Regions from separate parts of the Fictibacillus sp. KU28468 genome, predicted to be linked through region 2. Evidence: a T-box and tRNA genes for the amino acid it is inferred to sense, from the RefSeq annotation. Region 2 holds a T-box; the other regions hold tRNA genes.
What was found. The T-box of region 2 lies ahead of metG (methionine--tRNA ligase). A T-box ahead of a tRNA ligase gene usually reads a tRNA of that ligase, here a tRNA-Met.
Positions count from the first base shown of each region.

Region 1: it encodes a tRNA-Met, which carries the amino acid that the T-box ahead of metG (methionine--tRNA ligase) is inferred to sense. The anticodon was not compared.
Region 3: it encodes a tRNA-Met, which carries the amino acid that the T-box ahead of metG (methionine--tRNA ligase) is inferred to sense. The anticodon was not compared.

Region 1 covers NZ_CP110666.1:4,195,310-4,205,320, reverse strand. Annotated here, with positions in the region: rRNA gene OKX00_RS22185 (16S ribosomal RNA) at 1-708, shown strand, start outside; rRNA gene OKX00_RS22180 (23S ribosomal RNA) at 966-3,903, shown strand; rRNA gene rrf (5S ribosomal RNA) at 3,984-4,099, shown strand; partial or broken gene OKX00_RS22170 (trans-sulfuration enzyme family protein) at 4,816-5,957, shown strand; gene OKX00_RS22165 (amino acid permease) at 6,059-7,441, shown strand; tRNA gene OKX00_RS22160 (tRNA-Met) at 7,632-7,708, shown strand; tRNA gene OKX00_RS22155 (tRNA-Asp) at 7,744-7,819, shown strand; gene thiL (thiamine-phosphate kinase) at 8,072-9,055, shown strand; gene tsaE (tRNA (adenosine(37)-N6)-threonylcarbamoyltransferase complex ATPase subunit type 1 TsaE) at 9,065-9,520, shown strand; gene tsaB (tRNA (adenosine(37)-N6)-threonylcarbamoyltransferase complex dimerization subunit type 1 TsaB) at 9,517-10,011, shown strand, end outside.
Region 2 covers NZ_CP110666.1:3,350,560-3,360,570, reverse strand. Annotated here, with positions in the region: gene OKX00_RS17590 (FAD-binding oxidoreductase) at 1-1,354, shown strand, start outside; gene OKX00_RS17585 (MFS transporter) at 1,344-1,916, shown strand; gene metG (methionine--tRNA ligase) at 1,974-3,605, opposite strand; T-box leader at 3,705-3,976, opposite strand; gene OKX00_RS17575 (M36 family metallopeptidase) at 4,185-5,648, shown strand; gene OKX00_RS17570 (hypothetical protein) at 5,690-5,878, opposite strand; gene OKX00_RS17565 (hypothetical protein) at 5,960-6,085, opposite strand; gene OKX00_RS17560 (tetratricopeptide repeat protein) at 6,082-7,176, opposite strand; gene OKX00_RS17555 (hypothetical protein) at 7,387-7,866, shown strand; gene OKX00_RS17550 (NAD(P)H-hydrate epimerase) at 8,335-9,525, shown strand; gene OKX00_RS17545 (NAD(P)H-hydrate dehydratase) at 9,509-9,772, shown strand.
Region 3 covers NZ_CP110666.1:5,156-15,166, forward strand. Annotated here, with positions in the region: gene ftsH (ATP-dependent zinc metalloprotease FtsH) at 1-815, opposite strand, end outside; gene hpt (hypoxanthine phosphoribosyltransferase) at 885-1,424, opposite strand; gene tilS (tRNA lysidine(34) synthetase TilS) at 1,439-2,839, opposite strand; gene OKX00_RS00040 (serine/threonine protein kinase) at 2,956-3,933, opposite strand; gene OKX00_RS00045 (VWA domain-containing protein) at 3,899-4,645, opposite strand; gene spoIIE (stage II sporulation protein E) at 4,732-7,227, opposite strand; tRNA gene OKX00_RS00055 (tRNA-Glu) at 7,419-7,493, opposite strand; tRNA gene OKX00_RS00060 (tRNA-Met) at 7,520-7,596, opposite strand; gene OKX00_RS00065 (S1 domain-containing RNA-binding protein) at 7,786-8,277, opposite strand; gene OKX00_RS00070 (FtsB family cell division protein) at 8,344-8,724, opposite strand; gene yabQ (spore cortex biosynthesis protein YabQ) at 8,735-9,337, opposite strand; gene yabP (sporulation protein YabP) at 9,334-9,639, opposite strand; gene OKX00_RS00085 (RNA-binding S4 domain-containing protein) at 9,904-10,011, opposite strand, start outside.

The DNA.
Region 1 (10,011 bases), 840 kb from region 2:
GGGGGTTCCACCCTCAGTGCTGACGTTAACACATTAAGCACTCCGCCTGGGGAGTACGACCGCAAGGTTGAAACTCAAAGGAATTGACGGGGGCCCGCACAAGCAGTGGAGCATGTGGTTTAATTCGAAGCAACGCGAAGAACCTTACCAGGTCTTGACATCCTCTGACCATCCTAGAGATAGGACTTTCCCCTTCGGGGGACAGAGTGACAGGTGGTGCATGGTTGTCGTCAGCTCGTGTCGTGAGATGTTGGGTTAAGTCCCGCAACGAGCGCAACCCTTGACCTTAGTTGCCAGCATTCAGTTGGGCACTCTAAGGTGACTGCCGGTGACAAACCGGAGGAAGGTGGGGATGACGTCAAATCATCATGCCCCTTATGACCTGGGCTACACACGTGCTACAATGGGTGGTACAAAGGGTTGCAAAGCCGCGAGGCCGAGCCAATCCCAAAAAGCCACTCTCAGTTCGGATTGTAGGCTGCAACTCGCCTACATGAAGCCGGAATTGCTAGTAATCGCGGATCAGCATGCCGCGGTGAATACGTTCCCGGGCCTTGTACACACCGCCCGTCACACCACGAGAGTTTGTAACACCCGAAGTCGGTGGGGTAACCTTTTAGGAGCCAGCCGCCGAAGGTGGGACAGATGATTGGGGTGAAGTCGTAACAAGGTAGCCGTATCGGAAGGTGCGGCTGGATCACCTCCTTTCTATGGAGACATGAGTGCACTTAGTAGCCTCATGAACTTACCTGAGCTTTTGTTTGGTTTTGAAAGAACATCGTTTCTTTCAAACAATAGAGGTTATGTGACGCATTTTTTTGTGCGCACGGACCATGTTCCTTGAAAACTAGATAACGAAACATCCAAACAAAGCCAACTAATTCATTAGTTGTGCGCTGATTATGCAAGACCCATGATCTAACGATCATGTGAAACGATTCAGCTGAAAAGCTGATTCGGTTAAAGGTTAAGCTAGAAAGGGCGCACGGTGGATGCCTTGGCACTAGGAGCCGAAGAAGGACGGGACGAACACCGATATGCCTCGGGGAGCTGTAAGTAAGCATTGATCCGGGGATTTCCGAATGGGGGAACCCACCATCCGTAATGGGATGGTATCCATATCTGAATACATAGGATATGAGAAGGCAGACCCGGGGAACTGAAACATCTAAGTACCCGGAGGAAGAGAAAGCAAATGCGATTTCCTGAGTAGCGGCGAGCGAAACGGAATCAGCCCAAACCAGAGGGCTTGCCCTCTGGGGTTGTAGGACACTCAACATGGAGTTACAAAGGAACGGGGTAGATGAAGCGGTCTGGAAAGGCCAGCCAAAGAAGGTAACAGCCCTGTAGTTGAAACTTCGTTCCCTCCTGAGTGGATCCTGAGTACGGCGGGACACGTGAAACCCCGTCGGAATCCGGGAGGACCATCTCCCAAGGCTAAATACTCCCTAGTGACCGATAGTGAACCAGTACCGTGAGGGAAAGGTGAAAAGCACCCCGGAAGGGGAGTGAAAGAGATCCTGAAACCGTGTGCCTACAAGTAGTTGGAGCCCATTAACGGGTGACAGCGTGCCTTTTGTAGAATGAACCGGCGAGTTACGATAACGTGCAAGGTTAAGCTGATAAGGCGGAGCCGCAGCGAAAGCGAGTCTGAACAGGGCGCCATAGTACGTTGTCGTAGACCCGAAACCGTGTGATCTACCCATGTCCAGGGTGAAGTTCAGGTAACACTGAATGGAGGCCCGAACCCACGCACGTTGAAAAGTGCGGGGATGAGGTGTGGGTAGGGGTGAAATGCCAATCGAACACGGAGATAGCTGGTTCTCCCCGAAATAGCTTTAGGGCTAGCCTCGCGGCTAGAGTCCTGGAGGTAGAGCACTGATTGGACTAGGGGCCCCCACAGGGTTACCGAATTCAGTCAAACTCCGAATGCCAGAGACTTATCCGCGGGAGTCAGACTGCGAGTGATAAGATCCGTAGTCAAGAGGGAAACAGCCCAGACCATCAGCTAAGGTCCCAAAGTATACGTTAAGTGGGAAAGGATGTGGAGTTGCCCAGACAACCAGGATGTTGGCTTAGAAGCAGCCACCATTTAAAGAGTGCGTAATAGCTCACTGGTCGAGTGACTCTGCGCCGAAAATGTACCGGGGCTAAACGTATCACCGAAGCTATGGATTGTACCTTAGGGTACAGTGGTAGGGGAGCGTTCGAAGTGCGGTGAAGTCAGACCGGAAGGACTGGTGGAGCGCTTTGAAGTGAGAATGCCGGTATGAGTAGCGAAAGACAAGTGAGAATCTTGTCCATCGAAAGCCTAAGGTTTCCTGAGGAAGGCTCGTCCGCTCAGGGTTAGTCGGGACCTAAGCCGAGGCCGAAAGGCGTAGGCGATGGCCAACAGGTTGAAATTCCTGTACCACCTCCTTTCCGTTTGAACGACGGGGGGACGCAGGAAGGTAGGGAGAGCGCGCGATTGGAAATGCGCGTCTAAGCAGTTAGGCTGATTGTGAGGCAAATCCCGCAATCGTGAAGGCTGAGCTGTGACGGCGAGGGAAATTACAGTACCGAAGTCCCTGATCCTACACTGCCAAGAAAAGCCTCTAGTGAGGAAAGAGGTGCCCGTACCGCAAACCGACACAGGTAGGCGAGGAGAGAATCCTAAGATGATCGGGAGAACTCTCGTTAAGGAACTCGGCAAAATGACCCCGTAACTTCGGGAGAAGGGGTGCTCTGATAGGGTTAACGCCCGAGAGAGCCGCAGTGAATAGATCCAAGCGACTGTTTAGCAAAAACACAGGTCTCTGCGAAGCCGCAAGGCGAAGTATAGGGGCTGACACCTGCCCGGTGCTGGAAGGTTAAGAGGAGGGGTTATCCCTTACGGGAGAAGCTCTGAATTGAAGCCCCAGTAAACGGCGGCCGTAACTATAACGGTCCTAAGGTAGCGAAATTCCTTGTCGGGTAAGTTCCGACCCGCACGAAAGGTGTAACGACTTGGATACTGTCTCAACGAGAGACCCGGTGAAATTATAGTACCTGTGAAGATGCAGGTTACCCGCGACAGGACGGAAAGACCCCATGGAGCTTTACTGCAGCTTGATATTGGATTTTGGTACAGTTTGTACAGGATAGGTAGGAGCCTGGGAAGTCGGAGCGCCAGCTTCGATGGAGGCGTCGGTGGGATACTACCCTGACTGTATTGAAATTCTAACCTGGAACCGTGATCCGGTTCGGAGACAGTGTCAGGTGGGCAGTTTGACTGGGGCGGTCGCCTCCTAAATTGTAACGGAGGCGCCCAAAGGTTCCCTCAGAATGGTTGGAAATCATTCGCAGAGTGTAAAGGCACAAGGGAGCTTGACTGCGAGACCTACAAGTCGAGCAGGGACGAAAGTCGGGCTTAGTGATCCGGTGGTTCCGCATGGAAGGGCCATCGCTCAACGGATAAAAGCTACCCTGGGGATAACAGGCTTATCTCCCCCAAGAGTCCACATCGACGGGGAGGTTTGGCACCTCGATGTCGGCTCATCGCATCCTGGGGCTGAAGTAGGTCCCAAGGGTTGGGCTGTTCGCCCATTAAAGCGGTACGCGAGCTGGGTTCAGAACGTCGTGAGACAGTTCGGTCCCTATCCGTCGCGGGCGCAGGAAATTTGAGAGGAGCTGTCCTTAGTACGAGAGGACCGGGATGGACACACCGCTGGTGTACCAGTTGTTCCGCCAGGGGCATAGCTGGGTAGCTACGTGTGGACGGGATAAGTGCTGAAAGCATCTAAGCATGAAGCCCCCCTCAAGATGAGATTTCCCATCACGTCAAGTGAGTAAGACCCCTTAGAGATGATGAGGTTGATAGGTCTGGTGTGGAAGCGTGGTGACACGTGGAGCTGACAGATACTAATCGGTCGAGGGCTTATCCTTAAAATAATCAGAAGTTTGGATGAAAAGTTATCTAGTTTTGAGGGAATATACCTCAAACTAGGTTGAAAAACCTACATATGTCTGGTGGCGATAGCGAAGAGGTCACACCCGTTCCCATACCGAACACGGAAGTTAAGCTCTTCAGCGCCGATGGTAGTTGGGGGCTTCCCCCTGTAAGAGTAGGACGTTGCCGGGCATGCACGAAGCACTGTTGGATTGATTCCAGCGGTGCTTTTTTGTATGTTCTATTATGAAAATGATGGGTTTGGCATGTAAAGGGTGAAAAGTCGCACGTAAAGTCTCCATTCCCGCATGTAAATCCTTCAAAGTCGCACGTAAAAGGGCCGAAGCCGCATGTAAACCGTACAAACCCGCAAGTAACGATCCCGAATCAACAAAGTAGAACCTTCAAATTCTTATCCCTTAGCCACAAAAAAAGGATTTTTAAAGAGAACACGAAAGGGTAAAGTCAATACAAACTAAAACCATCGAGGGATCAACCAAATAAGTATGAAAATGACGTGATAGGCAAGTAAACCTTGTCGAACCGCAAGTAACGGGTGTAAAATCGCAAGTAAACGCTGTCGAACCGCAAGTAAACGAGCCAAAGCCGCAAGTAAACCCACCAAATCCGCAAGTAACGCTCCAAATCGCCCAGGGAAAGATCGCCTAAATTACCCTCATCTGACCTCGAACCCTCCTCGAACCCTCATATATACATTAAAAAGAAGCCACCCCATAGGAGGAACTCCAGAAAATCTATAAAAACAAACCCTAATTAGTTCTTTTTCTTCAATAAACCCCTTTCCGCACACCAGCCAAGAGCATCTCTGCAATTTATTATAAACACACATAACTCTTCTACAGCTGATATGGTATGATAGGTGAAATTATGGCTGAAGAGGTGTTAGCATGAAGGATAAAAAGTTTGATACAAAAGCTGTTCATTTTAGTACAATCCGGGAGTCGGAAGTGGCAAGCAAGGTACAGCCTATTTACCAAACCACTGCCTATTCATTTAAAGACCTGGATGACATTGAAGATTATTTCAGAGGAAACAAGCCGTACTTGTATTCACGGGTGGATAATCCAAACAATGATGATTTAGCTACGGGAGTGGCACGGCTGGAGGGAGCACCATCAGGAGCAGCGACGTCTTCTGGACTCTCAGCGACTTTATGTGCGGTGCTTGCAGTTGCGCAAAGCGGAGATCATATTGTTGCCTGTGATGATCTATATGGCGGTACATACCATCTGTTTGCTTCAGAATTGAAGACGTTTGGCATGAAGTCACGTTTGTCCCGTTTGCGGATCAGCAATCCATTCAAGAAGCCATACAGCCCAATACAAAAATCTTATACTCTGAATCCATAACTAATCCATTGCTTAGAGTAGAGGACATTCACGGGATAGCAGAGCTGGCCAAGAAAAATAAAGTCATCTCGATGATTGATAATACATTTGCTACTCCATACCTTCTTCAGCCGTATGTGCAGGGTGTGAACGTAGTCATACATAGTGCGACAAAATATATTTCAGGACATAGTGATGTAACAGCGGGAATCATTACAGGGGATCAGGACATTGTTCAAAAAGCCAAAGAAAAGATGGCGAACCTTGGATGTAATCTCGGCCCTTTTGATGCGTGGCTGGCGGCCAGAGGATTAAAGACTTTGAGCGTAAGAATGGAACGGCAAGTGAAGAACGCAGCTTGGTTAGCAGAGGTTTTGAAGGAACATCCAGCCATTAAAAAGGTATATTATCCTGAGTCGGCCAGCATGCAAGGCAACGGAGCAATTGTTACTGCTGAGCTGAGTGATGATGCCGATATTGAAGGGTTTTTCCGCCACTTATCATGGGTTAAAATCGTTGCAACGCTGGCAGGTGTGGAGACGAGTGTATCCTATCCGCTAGGGACTTCTCATCGAGCCATGCCGGACGAGCTTATAAAAAGACTGGGGATTACGAAACATGTAGTAAGGATTTCGGTTGGCATTGAAGATAAGGGGGACATTACCGAAGTCTTCCAAAACGCCCTTAATCATGCGTTGTAAGGGAATTTATGGTAAATTATCAGATTTGTCGAATTTGTGAGAATGTGCTAGAATAGCTATGAAAGCGCTTTACAAAGACAACAAGGAGGACAACAAGATATATGAAGCAACAAGAAGAATTACACCGTGGATTGGAATCAAGACATATCACATTAATGTCACTTGGTGCCGCAATTGGTGTTGGGTTATTTTTGGGTTCTGCTAATGCTATAAAGCTTGCTGGTCCTGCTATACTCGTTGCCTATACGATTGCGGGCGCCGTCATGTTTTTGATTATGAGAGCCCTTGGAGAAATGGCGATTCATAATCCGGTAGCCGGCTCATTCAGCCGGTATGCAAAAGACAACCTTGGTCCGATTTCCGGTTATATCACAGGCTGGAACTACTGGTTTTTATGGGTGGTTACCTGTATGGCCGAAATTACAGCTGTCGGAATCTATATGGAAAAATGGTTTCCAGATGTACCGACATGGATATGGGCACTAGCTGCATTGGTTATTATGGCTTCTGTCAACTTAATCACCGCAAAAGCCTATGGAGAATTTGAATTTTGGTTTGCTTTAATTAAGATTGTCGCTATTATCGTTTTGATTGTTACAGGTCTAGGCATTATTATATTCGGTTTTGGGAATCACGGAATTGCTACAGGGATCAGCAACCTCTGGAATCATGGAGGATTTGCTCCTCATGGAGTTAAAGGTATTTTAATGTCCATGCAAATGGTCATGTTCGCCTTCTTGGGCATTGAGATGATTGGTGTCACGGCTGGAGAAGTTAAAAACCCGAAAAAGGTACTTGCCCGTGCAATTGACACTGTGTTTTGGAGAATTTTACTATTCTACGTGGGTGCACTTTTTGTTATCATGTCCATCTACCCGTGGAATGAAATTGGTACTACTGGAAGCCCATTTGTTTTGACCTTTGATAAAATCGGTATTGCCCAAGCCGCTGGAATCATCAACTTTGTTGTTTTGACAGCAGCCCTTTCCAGCTGTAACAGCGGTATTTTCAGCACAGGACGCATGCTGTTCAATCTGGCTGAGCAGGAGCAGGCGCCGGCCGGCATGAAAAAAATCAGCCGCACCGGTGTTCCGTCAAAGGCAATCCTTGTATCTTCAGGAGTCCTATTGATCGGGGTTATTCTGAATTATCTCTTCCCGGGATCTAAAGTATTTGTATGGATTACAAGTATCTCTACATTCGGAGCAATATGGACTTGGGGAACCATTCTCTTGTCCCAGATAAAGTTCAGAAAGTCGTTATCACCGCAAGAACTTAAAGAATTGAAGTACAAAACACCACTGTGGCCTTATGGATCTTATATTGCTTTAGCCTTTTTGCTGATGGTGGTAGGAATCATGGGGTACTTTAAAGAAACACGAATCGCTCTTATCGTTGGACCGATCTGGATTTTAGGACTTGTTGCTTTTTATTATGGAAAAGGTCTTAATAAAAAGGATAATAAAGACGAGAAAGTGGCATAATAATTTTAAGTTGCACGTCAGTAAAAATTTACTGGCGTGCAATTATACAAAAAGAGTTGCGTGATTTCAAAATTCATGATATATTAATTATTGTCGACTCAGACATAAATAAGTTCGGATGAAAAAGTCAGCCGAATACATCATATGACAGTCGATACTCGGACACATCGTCCGTGCACATTCATATCATCGCGGGGTGGAGCAGTCTGGTAGCTCGTTGGGCTCATAACCCAAAGGTCGCAGGTTCAAATCCTGTCCCCGCAACCAATTTAATTTATCTACTCCATGAGTAAATGATAAATGGACCCGTGGTGTAGTGGTTAACATGCCTGCCTGTCACGCAGGAGATCGCCGGTTCGACCCCGGTCGGGTCCGCCATTACTTTTAAAACGTAAACGAAACAATTTGTTTCGTGTTTTTTTATGTAAAAATAGGTTTTTTCCATAAAATAAGATAAACTAATAAAAGACACATAACCCTTAGGATCATTCGATGCCTAGGGATTTTTTATAGAATGAAAAATCAAAAGGCTTTTTTGTAAAAAAAGCACAGGGATTTTAAATAGGATAGGGTATAAAATCAAAAGGCTTTTTTGTTAAAAACGACCGTGAAAGTGGAAGGGTACATACGATGAAAGATGAATTTGAGTGGATTAAAACGATTAGTCCGGCCGGCCATAAACAGTCTTCGCTTATACAAGGAATTGGGGATGACGCGGCTCTCATAAAAGGTTCAGAGCTTGATCAGATTGTATGCCTTGATACGATGGTGGAGGACGTTCATTTCACGCAAAGCACATTGACTCCGTTTCATGTCGGCCATAAAGCGCTTGCCGCCAACATTAGCGATATTGCTGCAATGGGTGGTATACCTCTTTTTTACTTGGTTTCTATTTCTATTCCGCCTTCATGGGAGGAAGGGAAGCTGTCCCAGATCTACAAGGGAATGGCTGCACTTGCTGAAGAATATGATATGGATCTGATCGGCGGCGATACCGTTTCTACGAAAGGTCCTCTTGTTTTATCTGTGACCGTATTGGGCCAGGTAGAGCAAGGAAGGAAGCTTTTGAGAAGCAACGCTGAACCTGATGATGTTGTTTTTGTATCAGGCCCGGTCGGAGATTCTGCGGGTGGATTGTCCCTGCTTTTAGAACGATCCCACCAAGGTGAATTCAGCACAGAGGAAGCTCTCCTTGTCAAAGAGCATCAGCTTCCTTTGCCACATGTGGGGGCAGGGAGGATCTTGGCGAAGTCCAATAGACGAGTGGCGCTGAACGATATCAGTGATGGCGTGGCCAGCGAAGCAAATGAGATCGCAGAAGCGAGCGGTGTTTCGATCACACTTTTTCATGATAAACTTCCAAAAAGTGCAGCCATCCAGTACTATCCCAGCAAGATGCAGGACGAATGGATGCTGTTTGGCGGAGAAGATTACAAACTGATCGGGACGATGTCTCCGGATGCCTTTCCTGAAGTGCAGGCGGCTTGCGAAAAAGCCGGGATTTGTTTAATGGTGATCGGACGGGTAACAAAAGGGTCGCCCGGTGTGCTGCTGAACAGAGGAACTTCGGTTGAAAAACTGTCGAAAGCGGGATATAACCATTTTTCTGATTGAGGTGCAAGTATGGAACAACTTTTAATAACAACAGCTTCTCCTGAAGAAACGAGTGAGCTTGCTGAGAAGCTTGGAACCTTGCTTGGGCCGGGGGATGTGCTTACTCTTGAAGGAGATCTTGGTGCAGGTAAAACGACATTCACAAAAGGTCTTGCCAAGGGTCTGGGTGTAAAGCGGGTGGTCAATTCACCGACATTTACCATCATTAAAGAATATAAGGGGCGTCTGCCTTTTTATCATATGGATGTATATCGTTTGGAAGACAGCGATGAGGATTTGGGATTTGAGGAATATTTTGAAGGTGAAGGAGTAACGGTGGTGGAATGGGCACAGTTCATTGCTGACCGGCTTCCGGAAGACCGGCTGAATATTGAGATCCGCCGCACGGGAGACGAAAAAAGGGAATTGAAATTTCACCCTGCAGGCGAACGATTTATTACGATATGTAAGGAGTTAGGAAAATGAAGGCCTTAGCCATAGATACATCGAACCTCGTCATGGGTATTGCTGTGGTTGATGGAGAGAAAGTCATTGGGGATTATACGACGAACTTGAAAAAGAATCACTCCATCCGGGTTATGCCGGCGATTCATGATTTATTGAAAGAAATGAATATGAAGCCAGCCGATCTGGACCGGATCATTACGGCGAAAGGGCCGGGATCGTATACAGGAGTAAGAATCGGGGTAACAATCGCGAAAACGCTGGCCTGGGCGCTGAAAAAGGAGCTCGCAGGTGTTTCCAGTCTTGAGGTCTTGGCTCAGAACGGAAAATACTTCAATGGCTATGTCTGCCCGTTGTTTGACGCCAGGAGGACCCAGCTATATACAGGCTTGTATGGCTGTGATGAAGGCAGCTTTCAAGCGGTAAAAGAGGACCGGCTTGCATTGAGGACCAATTGGCTTGAAGAATTGAAACGCCTGGAGAAACCGGTTCTGTTTTTGGGAAACGATTTA
Region 2 (10,011 bases):
TAAAACCGTGGAAGATGCGGCACGTTTATTGCCGACAAAAGTAAAGGAAATCAGACGGAGCACATCACAGAAAGAACTTCAGAAATGGATTAAGGATGCGTCGGAATCAGGGGAAAAGATATCCATTGCGGGCATGCAGCACAGCCAGGGAGGGCAAACGTACTTCCCAGACTCTATTATGCTTGATATGAAAACATACAATAGAGTACTGAATTTTCAGCCTGATAAAAAAAGAATTACTGTTCAGAGCGGAGCAACATGGAACGATATCCAGCGTTATATACATGGAAATGGACTCGCCGTTCAAGTGATGCAGTCCCAAAATATTTTCACCGTTGGCGGTTCGATCAGTGTCAATGTACATGGGAGAGATATAAGGTATGGTTCTTTAATTGATACGGTAGAGTCTTTGCGGCTGTTAAAAGCAGATGGGACGATTATTAATGTCAGCAGAAAACAAAATCATGAGCTGTTTGAACTCGTTAATGGGGGTTATGGTTTATTTGGCGTCATACTAGATGTAACACTTAAATTAGCACAGGATGAATGGTATGAAAATGAAGTAATCGCGATGGACTACAGTGAGTATACGGACTATTTTAAAAGAAAGGTCAAGCATGATCCTAACATCCGTATGCATATGGCCCGCCTGTCCATCGCACCCGATCCTTCGTTTTTTAAAGAGATGTACGTTACCAATTACCGGTTGCTGCAGAATCAAAAATCAACAAAAAATGAGCCGCTGAGGAACGATGGAAATGTCGTGCTGCCTAAAGTATTGCTCGGAACGTCACGGTACAGCAGCTGGGGCAAGGAATTATTATGGAAAACTCAGAAAAACTATTTTCTGAAGCAAAATGGAAAAGTGGAGACACGGAATAATGTTATGCGTTCAGACAGTGAATTTATGGAATATGACAGCCAAAACAGGACAGAGATCCTGCAGGAATATTTTGTTCCAGTGGATGAATTCTCTTCTTATGTGGATGACTTAAAGGCAGTTCTTACTAAAGAAGATCTGAATGTGCTGAATATTACGATACGCTATGTTGATCAAGACCAGCAGGCGATGATGACGTATGCGAAAAAGGATATGTTTGCCCTTGTTTGGCTGATCAATCAGGAGAAAAGCAAGAAAGGCACTGCTGATACTAAAAGAGTAGTCCGCAAGCTCATTAATATTACACTCGATCATGGAGGCAGCTATTATCTGCCTTATTACCCTTTCGCCAGCCAAAGCCAGCTGGAACGTGCCTATCCTCGTACGCAGGAATTCTTTGCACTGAAAAGAAAGTATGATCCGTCCGAAATGTTCATGAACTACTTTTATAAGGAGTACGGAGATGACCTATAAACAGCTCATACGTTCACAAAGCGTCATGATGACGGCAAGCAGCATCGTATTTCCTTTTTATCTGCTGCTTCTCCGCAATCTGGGTGACAGCTATTCTCAATTCGGCTGGGCCTATGGTCTGTTTGCTTTATCTTCCGCCTTATTTCATCCGTTCATTGGCAAGTGGAGTGACAGGTTTGGTGACCGTATACTGCTGCTGATCTATGCATGGGGAATGGCGGTGGTCATGCTGCTGGTTCCAGTCCTATCTGAGACTTGGCATGTTTATGTTATTCAGATAGTTATGGGCCTTTTGGGAGCATTTCAGAAAACAACAGAAAAAACAGCCCTATCCCGCCACACGGAAAGAAGAAATGCCGGTAAAAAGGTGGGCCACTATCATTTATGGACGTCTATTTGGGCAGCACTTGCTGTCATCATGACAGGATACATGATTGATTTTCTAACCATCGGCTCATTGTTTTATCTTACCTCTTTGTTGTATTTGATCGGAGGGATAATTCTCTGGAAGCGCCCCGTTATGGATGAATCAGCCAGCCAGTTGGATAAAAAGGTGATGTAAAATAAAAAGAAGGACGAACCCCGGGTTCGGGTGTTTCGTCCTTTCATTTTGTAAGGATCAAGAAGGATTACCCAAGCGCTTTAGTTCTTCGTCGATCTGTTTAATATCAATCCGCTCAAACAGCGGCTTTACACCTGAAAGCTGAATTCGGTCCGGATAAATCACCTTCCACGATGATTCTTTCATTCCAAGTGCCTGCTGGACTTCTTTGCTCGAAAAAGGAAGGAATGGTTCCAGCAGCTGCGCGAGATTAGTGATAATGGCAACACAGGTAGCCATTGTTCTCTCACAGCCAGCAGGGTTCTCATTAATTTGTTTCCAAGGCTGCTGTTCATCAAAATATTTATTCGCCGAACGGATGTAAGCGAAAATTTCTTCAAGTGCTTCTTTAAAACGGGACTCTTCAATCAAACGGCCTGTCTTTTGGTAAAGAGGAGGTAAAAGGGATTCTGCGATACGATCAACTCTACTCTTTGGCAAGAGCCCCCCGTAATATTTTTCAATAAATTTAAGTGTCCGGTTCACAAAATTGCCGTAGGCGCCAAGCAGTTCGCCGTTATGGCTATAGATGAACTCTCTCCATGAAAAATCAGTATCCCGGTTTTCGGGTGCATTGATCGTTAGGAAGTAGCGGATCGAATCCGGATGGTACCTCTCCAGAATGTCTGGAACCCAGACCGCCCAATTTTTACTCGTGGATATTTTTTTCTTCTCCAGTGTCAAATATTCATTCGAAACAATGTGACGGGGAAGGGCGGGATTTTGAGTTCCGTGCAGGATGGCAGGCCAGATGATGGTGTGGAACGGAATGTTATCCTTGCCATGGACATAATACGTGATCGTGTCTTCCTTCCAAAAGAGTGAATCATCATTGCCAGTCTCCTGTGACCATAATTGACTGGCAGAAAGATAGCCTGACACCGCTTCAATCCAGACATACACCTTTTTGTCTTCATAGCCCTCAATCGGGATACTTACTCCAATAGGCAAGTCACGTGAAACGGCACGGTCGATCAATCCTTCTTGTAGATAGCGCTTAGTCAACTGAATGGCATTCTGCCGCCAGGATTGTTGCTGCTCTGCTCGTTTAACATCTCTTTCCAGCTTTTCCTGAAACTTACGAAGCGCAAAATAGAAATGCTCAGTAAGCTTGAACACGGGCGGCTGGCCGCATAGCTTACATGTCCGGTCCAGCAGATCAGCAGGATCAAGGATGGTAGAACAATAGTCGCACTGATCTCCTCGCGCCTGTTTTCCGCATACGGGGCATGTACCCTCAACATAACGGTCAGGCAGAAACTGATCGTAGGATTCACAATACGCTTGCTCCATTTCTTTTTTATAGATATATCCGTTGTTTAATAAAGTAAGAAAAATCTTCTGAACGACCTCATGATGTTGGGGGTGGTCCGTTCTCGTGTAACAGTCGTACGAGAAACCGAGCCTGGTGAAGCAATCCTGAAATTCGGTATGATAGCGGTCCGCTACTTCCTGCGGTGAAATATTTTCCTGCCTTGCCCGGATAGTAATCGGTGTCCCGTTGCAGTCACTGCCTGAAACGTATAATACGTTCTCTCTCTTTAGGCGGTAATAGCGGGCTAACAGATCTCCGGGCAGCAGACTTGAAATGTGACCAGTGTGCAGTGAGCCATTCGCATAGGGCCAGGCTCCTCCAATAAAAATCGCCATTAGTCATCCTCCTCAATTTAGAGTTCAGTTATATCAGAATTGGCTAAACTGTTGGATTGCATGCTTAGACATTAAAAAAACCGTCCATATCTAAACATAGATAAGGACGGGGCTGATCTTCCCGTGGTACCACCTTCATTCATGAGAGGCTTGCGCCTGTCACCTCAGCTAGTACGGAGTGGATAAAAAACACTCTTATACTGTGGATTTGATAACAAGTGCCACCACTTGCTGCCGCCTACTTGCGTAAAGAAGCGTTCGGGACAGAGCTCAGAGACCATTTTCAAACCGTCATTTTTTGCTTCTTTTCAGCTGCCGAAGCTCTCTGTGTAAAAATAGTACGATTCTACTTTTCTCATCATTGCTTTTTTGAATAAGGATTTTGTAACCATTATTATAGCAAATATATTCAAATGATATCCAGTATTACAATAAAATAGATAAATAAGTCTATTGCTTGCGTGTCACCTCCGGGAGTAAAATTAAATTGTCTGAAAATTATGATAGCGAGGAGACAGGGGAATGAAAAAGAGGAACATGGCATTGACGGCCGCGGCCGTGATATTATTGTCAGTCAGTATGCCTTCTTTTCAGCATGGAAACAGCCCTGCTTTAAGAGGAAATGCTGTAAACGCTCAATCATTAAGCGCGAAATCTTCTGCAGATGACTTTTTAAAAAGGAATGCCGCTAAGTACAACCTTTCAAATGATCTCTCAGGCCTGGACTATGTTACGACCATTTCAACAGCTGCCGGCAGCTATGTGCGTTATCAGCAGATGGTAAACGGTTCACCTGTTTTCTCCAAGCAGCTTACCGCGACAGTCGATCTTGATGGACATGTCAGTTTGATAGTCTCAGATTATACACCATATAACTCAGTTGAACGTGCGCCGGACAAGCTTACAAAGGAGCAGGCTGAGACAAAGGCTGCTGCCTATATCAATGACAAAGGAAAAGGTAAGTGGGGCACGACCGAGAACACGTTTGGCTATGTGATTCAAAACGGCAAAGCCATTCCTGTGTATAAAGTCGTGATTCATGCGAATGAACCATTTGGGGCCTGGGAAGCGATCGTCCATGCGGGCAATGGGAGATTAATAGAGAAAAAGGATCTTAACCAAAAAGCAACAGGTTCAGGGCAGGTTTTTCTACCGAATCCGGTGGAGTCCAGTGGAAGTGCGGCAGGGCTGGCAGACAATAATGATGCGGATTCACCAGCATTGAACGCCCAGCTTAAAAATGTTCAATTATTGGGTCTTGATGGATCAGGAAAACTGGCAGGCCAATATGTTGCCATTAACTCAAAAGCAAGGACGAAAAGTTCAACCCTTACATTCAATTACACTCGCTCGGATAATCAATTTGAAGATGTAATGGCTTACTATCATATTGATACCTTGCAGCGCTACATTCAATCGCTAGGTTTTACCAACATCAACAACCGTACGATTACAGCGAATGTGAATACGTATAAACAGGATAACTCTTTTTACAGCCCGACGAAGAAGGATCTTACCTTTGGTTCTGGCGGAGTGGATGATGCTGAGGATGCAGGAGTCATCGCTCACGAATATGGACATTCTATTCAGGACAATCAGGTTCCAGGTTTTGGAGACTCCCTTGAAGGAGGATCTATGGGGGAGGGCTTTGGAGACTATCTTGGTGCAACCTATGAGGATGCAGTTACAGGGGATGGATTTGGACATGCTTGTGTTGCGGAATGGGATTCAACCTCCTATTCTTCGTCAAACCCTCCTTGTCTGAGAAGACTGGATGAAAATAAAGTATACCCAAGGGATGTTGCCGGGGAAGTTCATGCGGATGGAGAGATTTGGTCTCAGCCTCTATATGAGCTGGCAGGAGCTATTGGAAGGGACGCTGCTACAAAAATTATTTTGCAGTCTCATTGGTCACTGACACCCAATGCAACATTTAATGACGGGGCACGGGCGATCAAGCAGGCAGATCAGCAGCTCAATGGCGGCCGCAATGCAAAAACAATTGATGCAGTCTTTAAAGCGAGAGGGCTATCAACCAATTAATAAATAATAAAACCCCCCTGGAATGATCCAGGGGGATTTTATTATTTATTTTTATTCTGATCCAATTTCACGATCTTATATGCACCATGCTTGATGACTTGCCTTTCGTGCTGTGGATCTACCTCCTGAAATTCTTTGAAATCTGCCACTACAGTATCTGGAAAGCTTGCAATGACCCTGGCTTTCATGTTATTTACTTCGATTACGTCGTAAGGAAGTGCTGGTTTCATAGAAATCTCCTTTATAATGATTTGAACCCATAAAAAAAGAGCCGATCGGGCTCTTTTTTATGACAAGCTCAAATTCTGATCTTACACGTGTGTAGGTGTGTCACGAATTACTCCGTGCTCGCTTTGAAGGCTGCCATTAGCAGCAGCTGCACCCATCAAGGCTGTTAAAACCAAAAAAGTTCCCAGTAAAATTTTTGCTTTTTTCATCGTAAATACCCCATTTCTTCAATTTTGGTTTTAGCGCGGTACGCCTGATAAAAATAAGTACTGGCTTTCTCAAACTTTTTTTCATGATGAAGAATCGTAGCAATGGCTTCGGTATAATCTTGTACAAAGCCCCATAACTGCTGTTCTTCAAAGTATTTCAAATGCTCAGTAACAACTTGCTCGATTTCCTCAGAGGGAAGATTAGAGTACTGGGCATTTAAAATTTGCAGGTGGTGAATATACTCTTCATTCTGAATGGTGCTGCAAACGTCCATGCCTTGCTGGAGATAAAAAAAACCATTCTCTTTATCTTCCATTTTGAAGTATTCCCGTGCGAGCAGGAAGGATAGTTTATGGGGGATAAACTCCTTGCTGTACAGTTCGCTAAGGTGGCGAATGGCAATATCGGACAAATTTTGTTCAGAATAAAGGAATCCAAGGTTATAGCGTATAAAGTTGAGAAGCTCTTCATCTTTAAACTTCTCAGCGATATCCAGTGAATCCAAAAAGTGCTCTTCTGCCTGCTCGTACTGTTTTAGACTAAGACAGCAGAGACCTAGAATGTTTTCGCAGTCTGCACTTCTGAGATCGTTTTTTGAAACTTCTTCATACGTGGTTTTAGCCAGTTTTGCATAGCTGAGTGAAAGCAGAAACTTCCTGCTGTGATAATAGGCAGTGGCCGCTTTATAAAAAAATTCGGCAACTTCGATCTTATCTTCAATACTGCCCATAAATCTTTCCGCTTCATAATAGCAGGCCACAGCTTCTATGTACTGGTTCATACTGTAGGCATAGACGCCTTTGAAAAAGTGATAGTAGAAAGCCATTTCAGGGGATAACTGTCTTTGAAGCAGTTCAAGCTGCTGCAATAGAACTGCAGTGTCATCAAAGTTTTTTTGGATGAGTGTATACCGGATCTCCAGCAGCGAATGCCATAACAGTTCTTGCTGATCCAGTGTGGCAGGATCGATTTGTTCCTGCACCTCAATATTTAATTCTTCGACCACTGCCAGATTTCGATCCCTCATACTCACGTTCCATCGACTGAGCAATTCAATGACTTCAGACGCCTTTTCTGTTTGTAATATCATGATAACTCCCCTTAAGAAGGTTATATGAAAATAGTAGCATATAATGGAAAAAGGAAAGTTGGGAAAGTAGTATTGAAAATATAGCGATTATTAAGCAGGAATCTATCTCATTTTCCCAAGTTATTCTAAAATTCGGATTTTTCATCTTTATTCATTTTGGGTTTATAATAGTAGCCATTGTGGTAATTAGCAATGAGGAAGGTGAAGATTATGTATAAGCTCATCTCGCTTGCTATACCAATTGTACTGCTGAGCGTATGGCTTGGCTTTGCGCATGGTGACAAAGCGAAAACGGAAGAAAATATGCCAAAAACTAAAATAAATTCAGGATCGCACCCTTTAAATACATTATCTAATGTGGTTGTTTCAACCGACAGTCTTTCGAATCAGGAAAAGGATATCATGCTGGAGCAGGTCATATCTACAGACAAGCTCTTTCCCGATCAGCGACCTGCCAGTATATCGGCCCACAGCGGCAAAACCTACGCGAATGCGAAAGAAAAGCCGGTGAAAGAAAGTAAAGTAAAACCGGTGAAAGAAAGTAAAGTAAAACCGGTGAAGCAAAAACCAGCAAAGGAAAAAAAGGCAAAGAAACCCAAAGATAACAAGGGCTTGAAAAAAGGAAAAGTGAAAAAAGACAAGCCGGTAAAGCCGGAAAAACCGGCAAAAGAGGAAAAAAAAACCCGTTAAAATTCCGAAGCCTTCTGAAAAGCCTGCTGATCAGACAAAGCCAAAACCTGAACCAAAGCCTGAAAAACCAATGCCGCCTGAGGAAGAAGATACAAATAAGGACGATGGGACAGATGGCGGTCAAAGTGATGCTCAGCCATCACAGCAGGATAACAGTGCTCAAATACAGAGCATAACCCCTCAAAATGAGAGTACAACAGAATAAAACGAAGGCCTTTTCAGATGAGAAGGTCTTTTTTGTTGTGATCTTGAGAGAAAAGTCTTGCTTGTTTGAGCGGAATTGAGAGTAACTCAGAATAAGTGAGCCGAATCTGCAATAATTGAGCGCAACTCAAAATAATTGAAACTTCCGGAAAAGTCAGATAACTTTATGGCCTGATTTCAGATAAACACAGTGTTCATCAACTCACAGAAAAGGGTAGGATACTATGGAAACGATATTTTTAGGCGTTGAGGAGGCTCTATTCTATGTATATCTTTACAGGAGATGAAATTAAAAAAATCGATCAAACAGCACAAAATAGCGGCATGGATGTGTATACCTTGATGGAGAATGCCGGAAAAGCTCTGTATGAAGCCGTCTCGGATCTGGTAACCAGAGAAAGCCGTATCCTCGTCATGGCGGGTAAAGGCAATAACGGTGGAGACGGCATCGTGCTCTCAAGATACCTTCAGCAGAACGGATTCCATTGTGAGCTCGCCCTTCCAGATGGAAAACCAGGCACGGAAACAGCGTTCAAACATTTTACTTATTATACGGCTTGCGGCCTGAAGGTCTCCGAAAGGGAAGGGAAATATGATGTGATCATTGACGCCCTGCTCGGTGTCGGTACTTCTCCTCCCTTAAGAGGGAAGATTGCCCAAGAGGTCAGATGGGCAAATTCGCAGCAAGCACTGAAAATAGCGGTGGATCTCCCTACAGGTGTTTCTGCAGATCATGGCGAAACAGATGAAGCCTTTCAAGCAGAATTTACTTTTTGCCTCCATGGCTTTAAACCCTCTGCGTTTTTAGAAGGAAGTACAGATTTCTTTGGTGTTACCAGAGTGTTATCGATCGGTTTGCCTCAGGAATCCAATTGGCAAGTTTGGACAGAAGAAAATGTGCGGTCAACGTTTCATAAGAGGTTTGCCGGTGCTCATAAAGGAACGTTTGGAACGGGCCTTCTTCTTGCAGGATCTGATGAGATGCCAGGAAGTGCGCTGCTGGCTGGAAAAGGCGCATTAAAAAGCGGCATTGGAAAACTGACTATAGGAACGAGCCGTTTTGTCTCAGGGATTCTGGCGGGGCAGCTGCCAGAAGCGATGTACAAGCATGACGGACTGGAGGCTGTGGGAGAGGGTGATGTACCAAAAGGGATAAAGGCCTGCGCGATCGGACCAGGGCTGGCAGATGCTGAAAAAACCGAGATGGCATTACAGCACTTAATGAACACGGATCTGCATCTGGTCATCGATGCAGGAGCACTAAAAAAAAGAACATACCCGAAGCGGAAAGGTTTAGTGATCCTAACCCCGCATCCGGGTGAATTCAGCAGAATGACAGGCGTACCAGCCAGTGACATACAAAAAAAACAGATTTCAGTATGCTCTTGCCTATGCACAGGAACAGAACGCAATCGTTATTTTGAAAGGAAGATATACGGTGCTGGCCTTTCCTGACGGCAGCCTCATTGTCAATCCGACAGGCAACGCCGGACTGGCTAAAGGGGGAACAGGTGACACGCTTACCGGAATGCTTCTGGCTTTCGTTTCCTCAGAAAAAGACGTAAAGCCGGCTGTAGCCAATGCAGTTTATTTTCATGGAGCAAGTGCTGATTTATGGGAACAGACAAATGCTGAACGAGGATTGCTCGCCAGTGATGTAAGTGAACACCTTCCGCTGGTCATGAAATCCTTTGAGTATTAAATCCGTAATTAGACAAAGTTTCCAACTTAACATAGATAAAAGTTTATTACAAATAAAAAAGTCAGACGTTCAACTTATGAAGAAAAGGCACGAAAGAAACTAATGGGCAGCGATTTAAGGGATGGTTTTTAATTTTGGCAATGCTTTTGGGGTGAACTATCTTCTGACAGCTAAAAGCTTGCAGCAGATAGGTGGATTAGCAAGCATATAGATTAAAAATATGTTTCATAAACCGCAAA
Region 3 (10,011 bases), 1.0 Mb from region 2:
GCACCGCGCTGGCGTCCGACTGCATCGATCTCATCGATAAAGATGATACACGGTGCATTCTTTTTAGCGTTTTCAAACAGGTCACGTACACGTGATGCACCGACCCCAACGAACATCTCAACAAAATCAGAACCTGAAATCGAGAAGAAAGGAACTCCCGCTTCCCCTGCAACCGCACGGGCAAGCAACGTTTTACCAGTACCTGGAGGTCCTACTAAGAGAACCCCTTTTGGAATACGGGCTCCTAATGCAGCAAATTTTCGTGGATCTTTTAAGAATTCGACCACTTCAACAAGTTCCTGCTTTTCTTCGTCCGCTCCGGCAACGTCTTTAAACGTCACTTTTTTCTTTTCTTCGTTATAGAGCTTGGCTTTACTCTTACCAAAGTTCATCACTCGGCTTCCGCCGCCCTGAGCTTGGTTGAGCAAGAAGAAGAACAGGATGAAAATAATGACAAACGGAATAATGGATGTAAAGAACGTAACCCAACCGCTCGTCTGCTCTTCTGGTTTAATGTCAACGTCAGATGTTTTAGCTAGCTGGTTAAGCTGTTTGATGGATTCTTCAGAGTCTGGTGTATATGTTTCAAACACTTCACCCTGTTTCGCATTCTCCAGCTTTCCTCTAACAACATAAACGCCGCCTTCAGGCTGGTACTCGATGCTTTTTACGCGCCCATCCTGAATGTAATTCGTTAATTGGTCATAACGAATTTTCTTCACTTCATTGTTGGTTCCGTTAAAAAAGCTGACGACACCAACTACAACTAAAAAGATTAACAAGTAAAATATGGTGTTCCGGAAGATCCGATTCATTCCTTACCTCCTCAACGACAATGAGACGATGAAATACATTTATTATTGCATGTTAACAAATAAACAGGATTACTTTTCGTATACTTCAGGCTTCAGAACCCCGATATAAGGAAGGTTGCGATAGCGCTCAATATAGTCCAGGCCGTAACCGACAACAAACGCATCCGGTACGATAAAACCTGTAAGATCCGGTTTGATATCCACTTTTCTGCCAGTCGGTTTATCCAGCAGAGTAACAATTTTAACCGAATTGGCGTTACGGGTTTTGAAAAGCTGAACAAGATAACTTAACGTCAGACCGCTGTCTATAATATCTTCGACAATGATGACATCTCGTCCTTCAAGAGATGTATCCAGGTCCTTAATTATTTTAACTTCCCCTGAAGAAACAGTGGATGTTCCATAGCTTGAAACAGCCATGAGGTCAATCTCAAGGTGGATGTCCATCCGTTTGATAAGATCCGCCATAAAAGGAAGAGCTCCTTTTAATACTCCGACAACAAGCGGAAATCGATCTTGATAATCCTCTGATAATTGCTTTCCGAGATCCTTGATCTTTTCCTGGAGAACTTCCTCGGAAATTAATACTTCTTTAATTTCATCATGCATGCTGCTTTGGCCTCCTAGACGTCCTGGCAGAAATTTTGAAACTGTAAGACTAACCATTGCTTAGGTTTGCTTGAGTGTGGAACGGGGGCGTGCTTTATACCCGGAATCCAGATAATGTTACCCCTCCCATCTTGCAGGACGGGCCATACATCGCGTTTCTCCCTCTCAAGCTTTTGGTCGATAAATATATCTTTGACCTTCCGAGTTCCGCTTACCCCTTGAATGGCCATCCGGTCACCGGGTTTGCGGCTCCTCGCAATGATTGGCAAACTTACACTTTTAACATCACATACAAAAACATCTTTTCCCTTTTTTCCATCCGGATACTCTTCTTTATACTCAGCGGTGATGAAACCTACAGGAAGTTCGAGCGTTCCTGGCACTTTCAATTCCATTTGATAGCCTTCCTGCTTTTCGGCTTCCCCAAACGCCAGCCTGCACCGGTCATAGGAACGGATTACCTGCAAACCATGGGGAAAATCCAGCCTTCCAGATGGATGTTCGCTTCCGAGCAAAGTTAAAAAGCTTTCCTTATGTAGTGAGGAAAGAGATGAAGGTGTTTGCTTATATAGATAGTTTAATATTAGTGTAATCGCCCTTTTTTGTAAAGGAATAGGCATGTTGAGGAATTTAGCAGCCGAAACTTCAATCAACGATGCTTTTTTCACTGTTACAACAGCTTCCAGGCTTCTTTTTGCCTGTTCCAATAAATACGTTTCATCCTCATAAAAAGTTTCACTTATTTGCAGAAATCGAAGATGAACATTCGGATTTTCTTTTTTAAGAAAAGGCAGCACATGATGCCTGAAGCGGTTTCTTACATAGTCATCCGCCTCATTGCTCGGATCTCTTCTCGGAAAAATCGTATGTACTTTACAATAATGCTCTATTTCGTCCTTCGTTATTCCTAAAAAAGGACGTATAATGCATCGGCCTTCAAAAGAGCGTTTCGCTTGCATACCGCCAAGCGCGGTTCCTGAGCTTCCCCTTGTCATCCGCATCAGAACGGTCTCCGTCTGGTCATCTCCATGGTGAGCCAATGCGAGTGAATCGGCATTATGCCTTGTCATGACTTCAGCATAAAATGCATACCGGCATTCTCTCGCAGCCAATTGAGTGCTCGTCACTTGATTCTCCTTTTTATAGGAAGCGACATCCACACGTTTGCCCTCAAACTGAATATCATGCTCTCGGCAGTAGGACTGCACGTACAAAAGGTCTTCTTCCGACTCTCTGCCCCGCAGCATGTGGTCGGCATGGGCAGCAATAATGTTCAGCTCATCCCCCTTTCTGCGGTTCCAAAGATAATGAAGCAATGCCATGGAATCAGGGCCGCCTGATACACCAACAACGATTGTCTGTCCCCGTTGAATCAGCTGATGCTTTTTAATAAATTGTTCGACTGCCTGAAGCATTCCCTTCTCTCCTTATCCTATGCGGCTCAACCTTGCCTTCGTCCATTTTTTCATGAACAGCCTCTCGGGTAGTATACCAAAAACAAGGATGTCCCTGTAAAGAATTGAAACTGCCGCTACATGGACTGGCTAACAAGGTAAAACAGATAGACGATAAACAGAAATGAGCCCAAGAGAACCGTTTCGAACATGACCGCTCTTTTCCTCTTTTTCTTTATGATCCTCTGTCCCGACCGTCTGCTTGACCGCTGTCCGTTTACAGACTGGGCCGGCATTTTGCTTCTTCCCTTATTGTTCAGGGTGGAAACCATTTCATTGCGCATCTCTTCGGCGCTTTTATATTTTCCATACAAGCCTTTCAGGAGAACTGATTGGAAGGGAGACAGCATGGCGCTGTTTTTGACAGCGTCCTTCAGCTGCTGTCCCCCGTCCTTCCTTTTATCAAACCGTTTGGGATACGCCAGGTTGATCATAATCATACTTGCAGCGAACAGGTCATAGGAGGGTTCAGCCTTCCGGGTACCAAGACCCCAGTAGCCCCTGTCAAAAAACTCGGTATATTCCTTGATCGACCGCCCAATTTGAGTCGTTCCTCCCACATCGATCCAGCGAATGCGGTGCGGAGGCCCTACGACGAGCAGGTTGTCGGGCTTTAAATCGCCGAATACCCACCCGGCCTGATGAAGCATCTGCAGATCCGTGAGAAGCTGGACTAGGAGGATGGCCGCCCATTCTTCTTTATGGTTCTTCATGAAGTGAAACAATGTATCTCCTTTTAAATACTCCATCACATAAAAGGGGATCTGCTGCTGTCCTTGAAGATAGTCATCCACATCGATTAAAGAAGGCCCAAGGATTTTGCCTTGGACCCTTGAAAAGTGTTTTAACACGTTGACTTCCGAAATAATCGCCATGCTGTCATGGCCTGTTTTAACAGCGACCTTGCCGTTTCTTCCGGCAGCAAGATACACAGTTCCTGTAGCCCCTGAGCCCAGCTCTCTAATGATGGAATACTCGTTTCGGTGCCATTTGCCGGTAACCAGTTCACCGGCCCTGAGCTTAAAAACCTGACCCTTCGAAGTATTCTTCTTCATCACCGGTGATCAATCTCCTTTTTGAACGCCTGTTCGTAAATTCATTGATCGCGGCTTTTATCGCCGGACCGGTCGGGGTAATACCTCCCGATGAAAGCTTGCTGAACGCACTGGTGATCGAATTTAACTGAGGGGTCCAATCGATCAGCTTTTCTGTATCATCCTTCTTGCCCGGAAATGCATACAGAGCGAATTGATTGTAGCCCATCCTTGAGTTCAGGGATATGGATAAGTCAATGAGCGACTCCTGTACAGTAGCCAGCTTCTTCTCCATGCTCCCGGACGAATCTACGAGAATAAGCAATTCCAGATCCATGGTTTCCCCGAGATCATCTACCACTTCCATAACTTCCCCCCGTTTTTCTGGCGGAAGGTCCTCGATAGTCGAATCTTTCCCAAGAATCTGCTGAAGTTCGCTGTTGATGACGCCATGAATCGTTTGTGCCATCCCTTTTCTCGTGACCATCTGAACAGTCTGGGAAAGCTGTGCCGTATAGACGATCTGGCTCACCCCACCTCCTGACAAGGATATATCCTCCACTTCTTTCAAGCCTTTATGAAGGTATTCAGGACTGTTCTCTTCCATAATGCCGATTACATTTATCGTAATGCCATGTTCGCGTGCAAGCGCCGCCATCGCAACCGGGTCCTCGCCCTGGTTTGAGCAGCCATCTGTGATTAGAAGCACCTGGCGCAGTGTCCCTTTTTTTATGTCCATATAAATCGTCTCCTCTCATCATGATTTGCTTTTATCATCCTTGTCATCGATGAGGGGATTTATACTTTTATTCTTTGAAATTATTGAGCTTTCGGGCGTTTAATATTGATTTTCGGAAAATGAGGTATGGATGCCCATTTCGGAATGTTACGGTTTATTTTCGCTACCACCACCGTCATATCGTCTTCAATCGAATTCGATCCTGTGCGAATGACCTCTTCCATAAGCAAGTCTGCCATGGCCTGAGGATCGTCTGTCCCCATCTCTTTGATCTTCCGCTTCATCCACGCATTAATGTTCTCCACATGCTTTGGCCCCTCATAGATTCCGTCGCTCATCATGATGAGCAGGTCCCCTGCCTTCAGCTGCTCACTGACCACATCGACTTCAAAGTCTTCAATGATTCCAATGGGAAGGTTGCTTGCCTCAATCATTCTTACCTGGTCACCGCGTTTGACAAAGCTTGGTGATGAGCCGATCTTCAAAAATTTCAGTGAAGCATCCTGCAGATCAATCATAGCGAGATCCAGTGTGGAAAAGATCTCATCTGTCGTGCGAAGAGAAAGAACTGAGTTGACCGATTTGATAGCCACTTCTTCATCGATTCCTGATTTTAATATCTTTTGAAGCAGCTCCAGTGTTTCATTGCTCTCTTTAAAAGCCCTTTCTCCATTTCCCATGCCGTCTGAAATCGCAATGGCAAATTTTCCGCCGCCAAGCTCGATCGTGGAATGGCAGTCGCCGGATAGCCATGCTCCTCCCTTTGCCGCAGAAGCAATGCCTGTTTCAATGATAAACTCACGTGCCGATCCGAACGACACATGGCAATTGCCGTTCTGGTAATAGCTGCACTCCTCTTTTTTTACAACAATCGTCTCCTGAAGGATATCTGATAAAAGAGGGGCAATGATTTTTTCACACTCCCCGCTGCCCTGGCAATATGGGAGGCTCAATTCAATATCCACATTGGACGCTTCAAGGCTGTATACGTCGATATGCCCCAGCTCAATGCCCGCATGCAGGATCGCCTCTTTAATCTGCTCCTCCTGCACCTGATGGTTGGCATGCTCTCGCTGGATTTCCTTCGCAAAATCCCCCATCACCTGCGATACGCCAAGCAACTGATTAGCAACCAGCTTCCGGCTTTCCTGCACCTGCTGCTTCAGCTTCTGGCTGGCCCGATACTGAGAGAGCTCTTTCGAAATAGCATCTGTAATCTTTTGAGGCTTCACACAATGCTTTTCCCATTCTAGTTTAAGCCGCCGATCTTTTATTTCCTGATATTGCTCCTGCTCGTACATAATTTGGGACATCATCTCATACGTTTTAGTAAAATTAACTGCCCAGCACTGTTCCTTCTTAAAACAAGTCTGGCACGTTTTTTCTGTGATGTTGCTTAAAAACAAATCAACTTCGCGGTCGTTGCTCTCTTCATATTCATCTTCTCCATAGGAAGAGAAGGAATGAGACAGCGCCTGGAACATTGACGAAAACTGTTCTACACGGTTCGCCGTCACGTCTCTGATCTTTTTAACATACTGCTGCTGTTCATTAGAATGTTCCCGGGATCCCGGCACATAGCGGGCAATGCTCGAAATCACGGCATTCGGCGTGAGTAAAAAAAGAGCAATGGCAATACCTGACTCAATCATCGTCTGCATAATGGCTACATTTCCTTCGCCATACAGACCGATCAGTAATGTGCCGATTAACAGGCCGAAACCGACACCAAGCCGCTTCCCTTCTTTCAGCAGCCCGCCCAAGAGACCCGCAAAAGCAAGCAAGCTCATTTGGTAGAGGCTACCTACATTGGCCAAACTTAAAATCAACCCCGTTACGACGCCGACCGTTGAGCCGATCGCCGCTCCGCCAACAAACGCGAACATCAGAACTAAATATCTTGAAACGATATGTTCAACCGAATAATGGTGAATTTCCCATCCGATGGTCCCGGTCATGACAGAAGCCAGCAATATCATAAAACAAATGATTTCTTCATTCTTTAACGATTGTGGAATTCGTTTGAAGTTCAATAGAGGAATACTTTGCAAAAAGATCAAGGTAAGTACGAGTGAAAGGCCCGCTTCAACAGCTCCCATCATGTACTCACTGATTTGAGGGTTTCCTGACGTAAGAAAGATGGTCGCCAGCCTGGCCGTTATGCTTGTCAAGAATACGACGGCCGGCACCCATCTGGCACGGTTCTTTGTCATCAGGTCAGCTGCTTTTTGATAAACAGCATAAATGACAACTCCCGTTATTATGTAAAATGCGTTGATGGGCATATGGGACAGCGCACCGGCCATCAGTGCAAGAATCGCAATACCTGTCCGTTCCTTCCGCAAAATGTATACTGAAGCGATCAGCGGCAAGGCAAAAGGTGTTATCTCTGATAGAATCATAGCTCGTCCAAGTAAAAAACCAACAGCAAACAACAACAGTCTCCAGTTTAAAAGCACACTTTCCAGCCTGTGCATGAAGCGTTTACTCATGCCGACTGAAAGATTCTGCGTCTTCTCAAACCACACCATCACCCGAAGAGGTCCCATTACATTTCTGTCCGCCTTTTGATACATCCTCCACACCACCCCTATAGTTTTTGTGTGTATCATTATACCCACAGGTAATTCACATTTTTTGTCAAACGATTAGAGCATGTTCAAAAAACTTCTCGACGTACAAATACAAAAAATCTGTATTGTCTTGGACAAATACAAAAAACCCTGTATTTTTTTATAAAAATACAGGGTTGATAATTATATGTAATTGGTGACCCGTACGGGATTCGAACCCGTGTTACCGCCGTGAAAGGGCGGTGTCTTAACCGCTTGACCAACGGGCCAGTCTTATTTTTTTTGTAGAAAAACATGGTAGCGGCGGAGGGAGTCGAACCCACGACCTCACGGGTATGAACCGTACGCTCTAGCCAGCTGAGCTACACCGCCATGTTAAAGACACAAGTAGTATATTACAAGAATCCATACACCCTGTCAACGGTTTTTCAAAAAAGATTAAAAATAAAAAGCTGAAGCAGCCGATCCGCCTGAAAAAATCAAAAAGAAAAGACATCCCTTGAGAGATGTCTTTGTATTTATATAAGGTTGTGAAGCTTGAGCATTCAAGTCAGCAGCCTATTAGCCTCGGCGAGCTCCGCGTCCGCCGCGTTTTGACTCTGTTTGGCGTTTCAATGTTGCCAGACGGTCTTCACTGTCTTTTAAGAATTTACTCATTTTATCTTCAAATGTTACAGCCGTGTTAAAACCACCATTGCCGCGAGGAGAACCTTTGCGCTGTTTATTGAATCCGCCTTTTGACGGGCCGAATCCGCCGCTTTTCGGTGCACCAAAGTTTCCTTTGTTTGCTCCGTAGCTGCTTCTCACCGGTGCAGGATTATCTTTCGCCTTTTTAATGGACAAGCCGATTTTGCCGTCTTTTTCGATATTCATGACTTTAACTTCGACTTCATCACCGACTTTTAAGTGGTCGTTAATGTCCTTAACATAATTGTCCGCAACTTCACTAATGTGCACAAGTCCGGTTGTTCCTCCTGGCAGCTCGACAAACGCTCCAAAATGAGTAATTCCTGTAACCTTACCTTGCAACTTGCTGCCTACTTCAATTGACATGAAGAAAATGCTCCTCCTTAGGTATTCATAAGTTTACTTTATTATACATGTGAAAAATTCGGGATGTCAATCCGACGAAGACCCCGGTACTTTAAATACGGTCTCCCCCTTCTTTGACATGAAGTAATCACGCCTTGCAATCTCCCCGATATAATCAACGTCTTTTAGTTTATGCACTTCATCTTTTAATTGTGACTTCTTATTTTTCGTCTGCTCTAATTTGGCCTTCAGGTGTTTTTCTTGCTTCCCCTTATCCTCGAGTGAGACCATTTGGGAAGTGATGGTTGAGATCAGCATAAAGGCAAAAAACGAAAAAACCACCATAAAAGCTGCCAGGCGTCGATATAAACCACGTTTCTTCTTCGCGTCGATCTTTTGCTGGAGATGATGTTCTTTAACGTAGCCCGTATTTAATTCAGTAATCTTCTCTTTATTAAACTGGACCATGTCCACCCTCCTATTTCTCCTGTTTGCGGAACCAATTTTTGACTGTATTCTTCAGAGAAATAAGAATCCCTGCTTTTTTTAGCCATTTACCTTTTAAATTATACCATGTTTGCTTAGGAATGAAACGCGAAATCAGTCTAAATAACCATTTTATTGGAGAAAAAACAATCTTGAGCAGCGTGAAAACAATGGCCCAAACCCATCTTGCCGCCAAAATGCCTATAGCTAAAATGATAGAGATTACCCATTTTACAGGCTTTATTATAAATCCATAGAAAAGCCGTACGAAAAAGCGGAACAATTGTGTGACAATGCGGATCATTACTTCCAGCACGCGTTTATAGCCTGTTTGCAGCAACGCTTTATAAAAACTGAAGCCGCACAAAAGAGCCGCAAAAATATACAAACGGAGATTGGCATGGTTCACATGAAGCAAAACATAAAAGACAATCAGTGCCTGCAGAAGCCAGAAAATCAAGTCATTGATAAAGTGCAGCCAGTACCATTTTCGGCGTTCATGGACGAAACGGCCATACGTATCAATCGCCATACCGATCCATATTCCCATGGCTGCCATGGACAGCATCGTCTGGAATTGTACAGATAAGGTCATTTGAAAAGCTTGCCGAAAAATCCTTTGGTTTTTTCCCCGCTCTGCTGGTCAAGATAAACAAGGTCAAATACTTTCCCTTCTATGGACACCATGCCGGATTCCACATCCAGATTCTTCATTTTCAGGTTGGTACCCCGGATTGCAAGAAAGCCCATCGTTGTTTCCAGTAGAAACTCCTCGTTATCAAAGCTTTCAACCTGTTTGACACCAGTGATCTCAAGTTTTTTCCGGCCAACCATTTTCACGTCATGATCTGGAAGGTTCGCATTATTTAAGGAGCCATAGTTATGATATTGGTCCATTCTAATCCCCCTCTTTCGCTTTATGTTTATGAAAAGAGGGACAACTTTAGAACTTGGACTAAACAAAGAAAAGCGCATCCTCCGAGGACTAGGGATGAAATTAATGTTTTAAGCTGAAAACAAAAGATAAGTTTCCCCCTCCGGCCGCTAAAGACCAGACATCGCATACTAATGTTTAAAAGAGACCTCAAGTCTTTTTCTCAATCACACCCCACAAAAAATCAACAACATACATGGACTAACAGAGCTAAATAAAAGAAGAGCCTAGAACTTAGGCTCTTCTTCCGTTGATTGAAGTGATTCCTCATTGATGATGGTATACATTTGGCCAGCTTCCTCTTTTTTAGTGAACTCCTTTAGCTCGTCTACGCG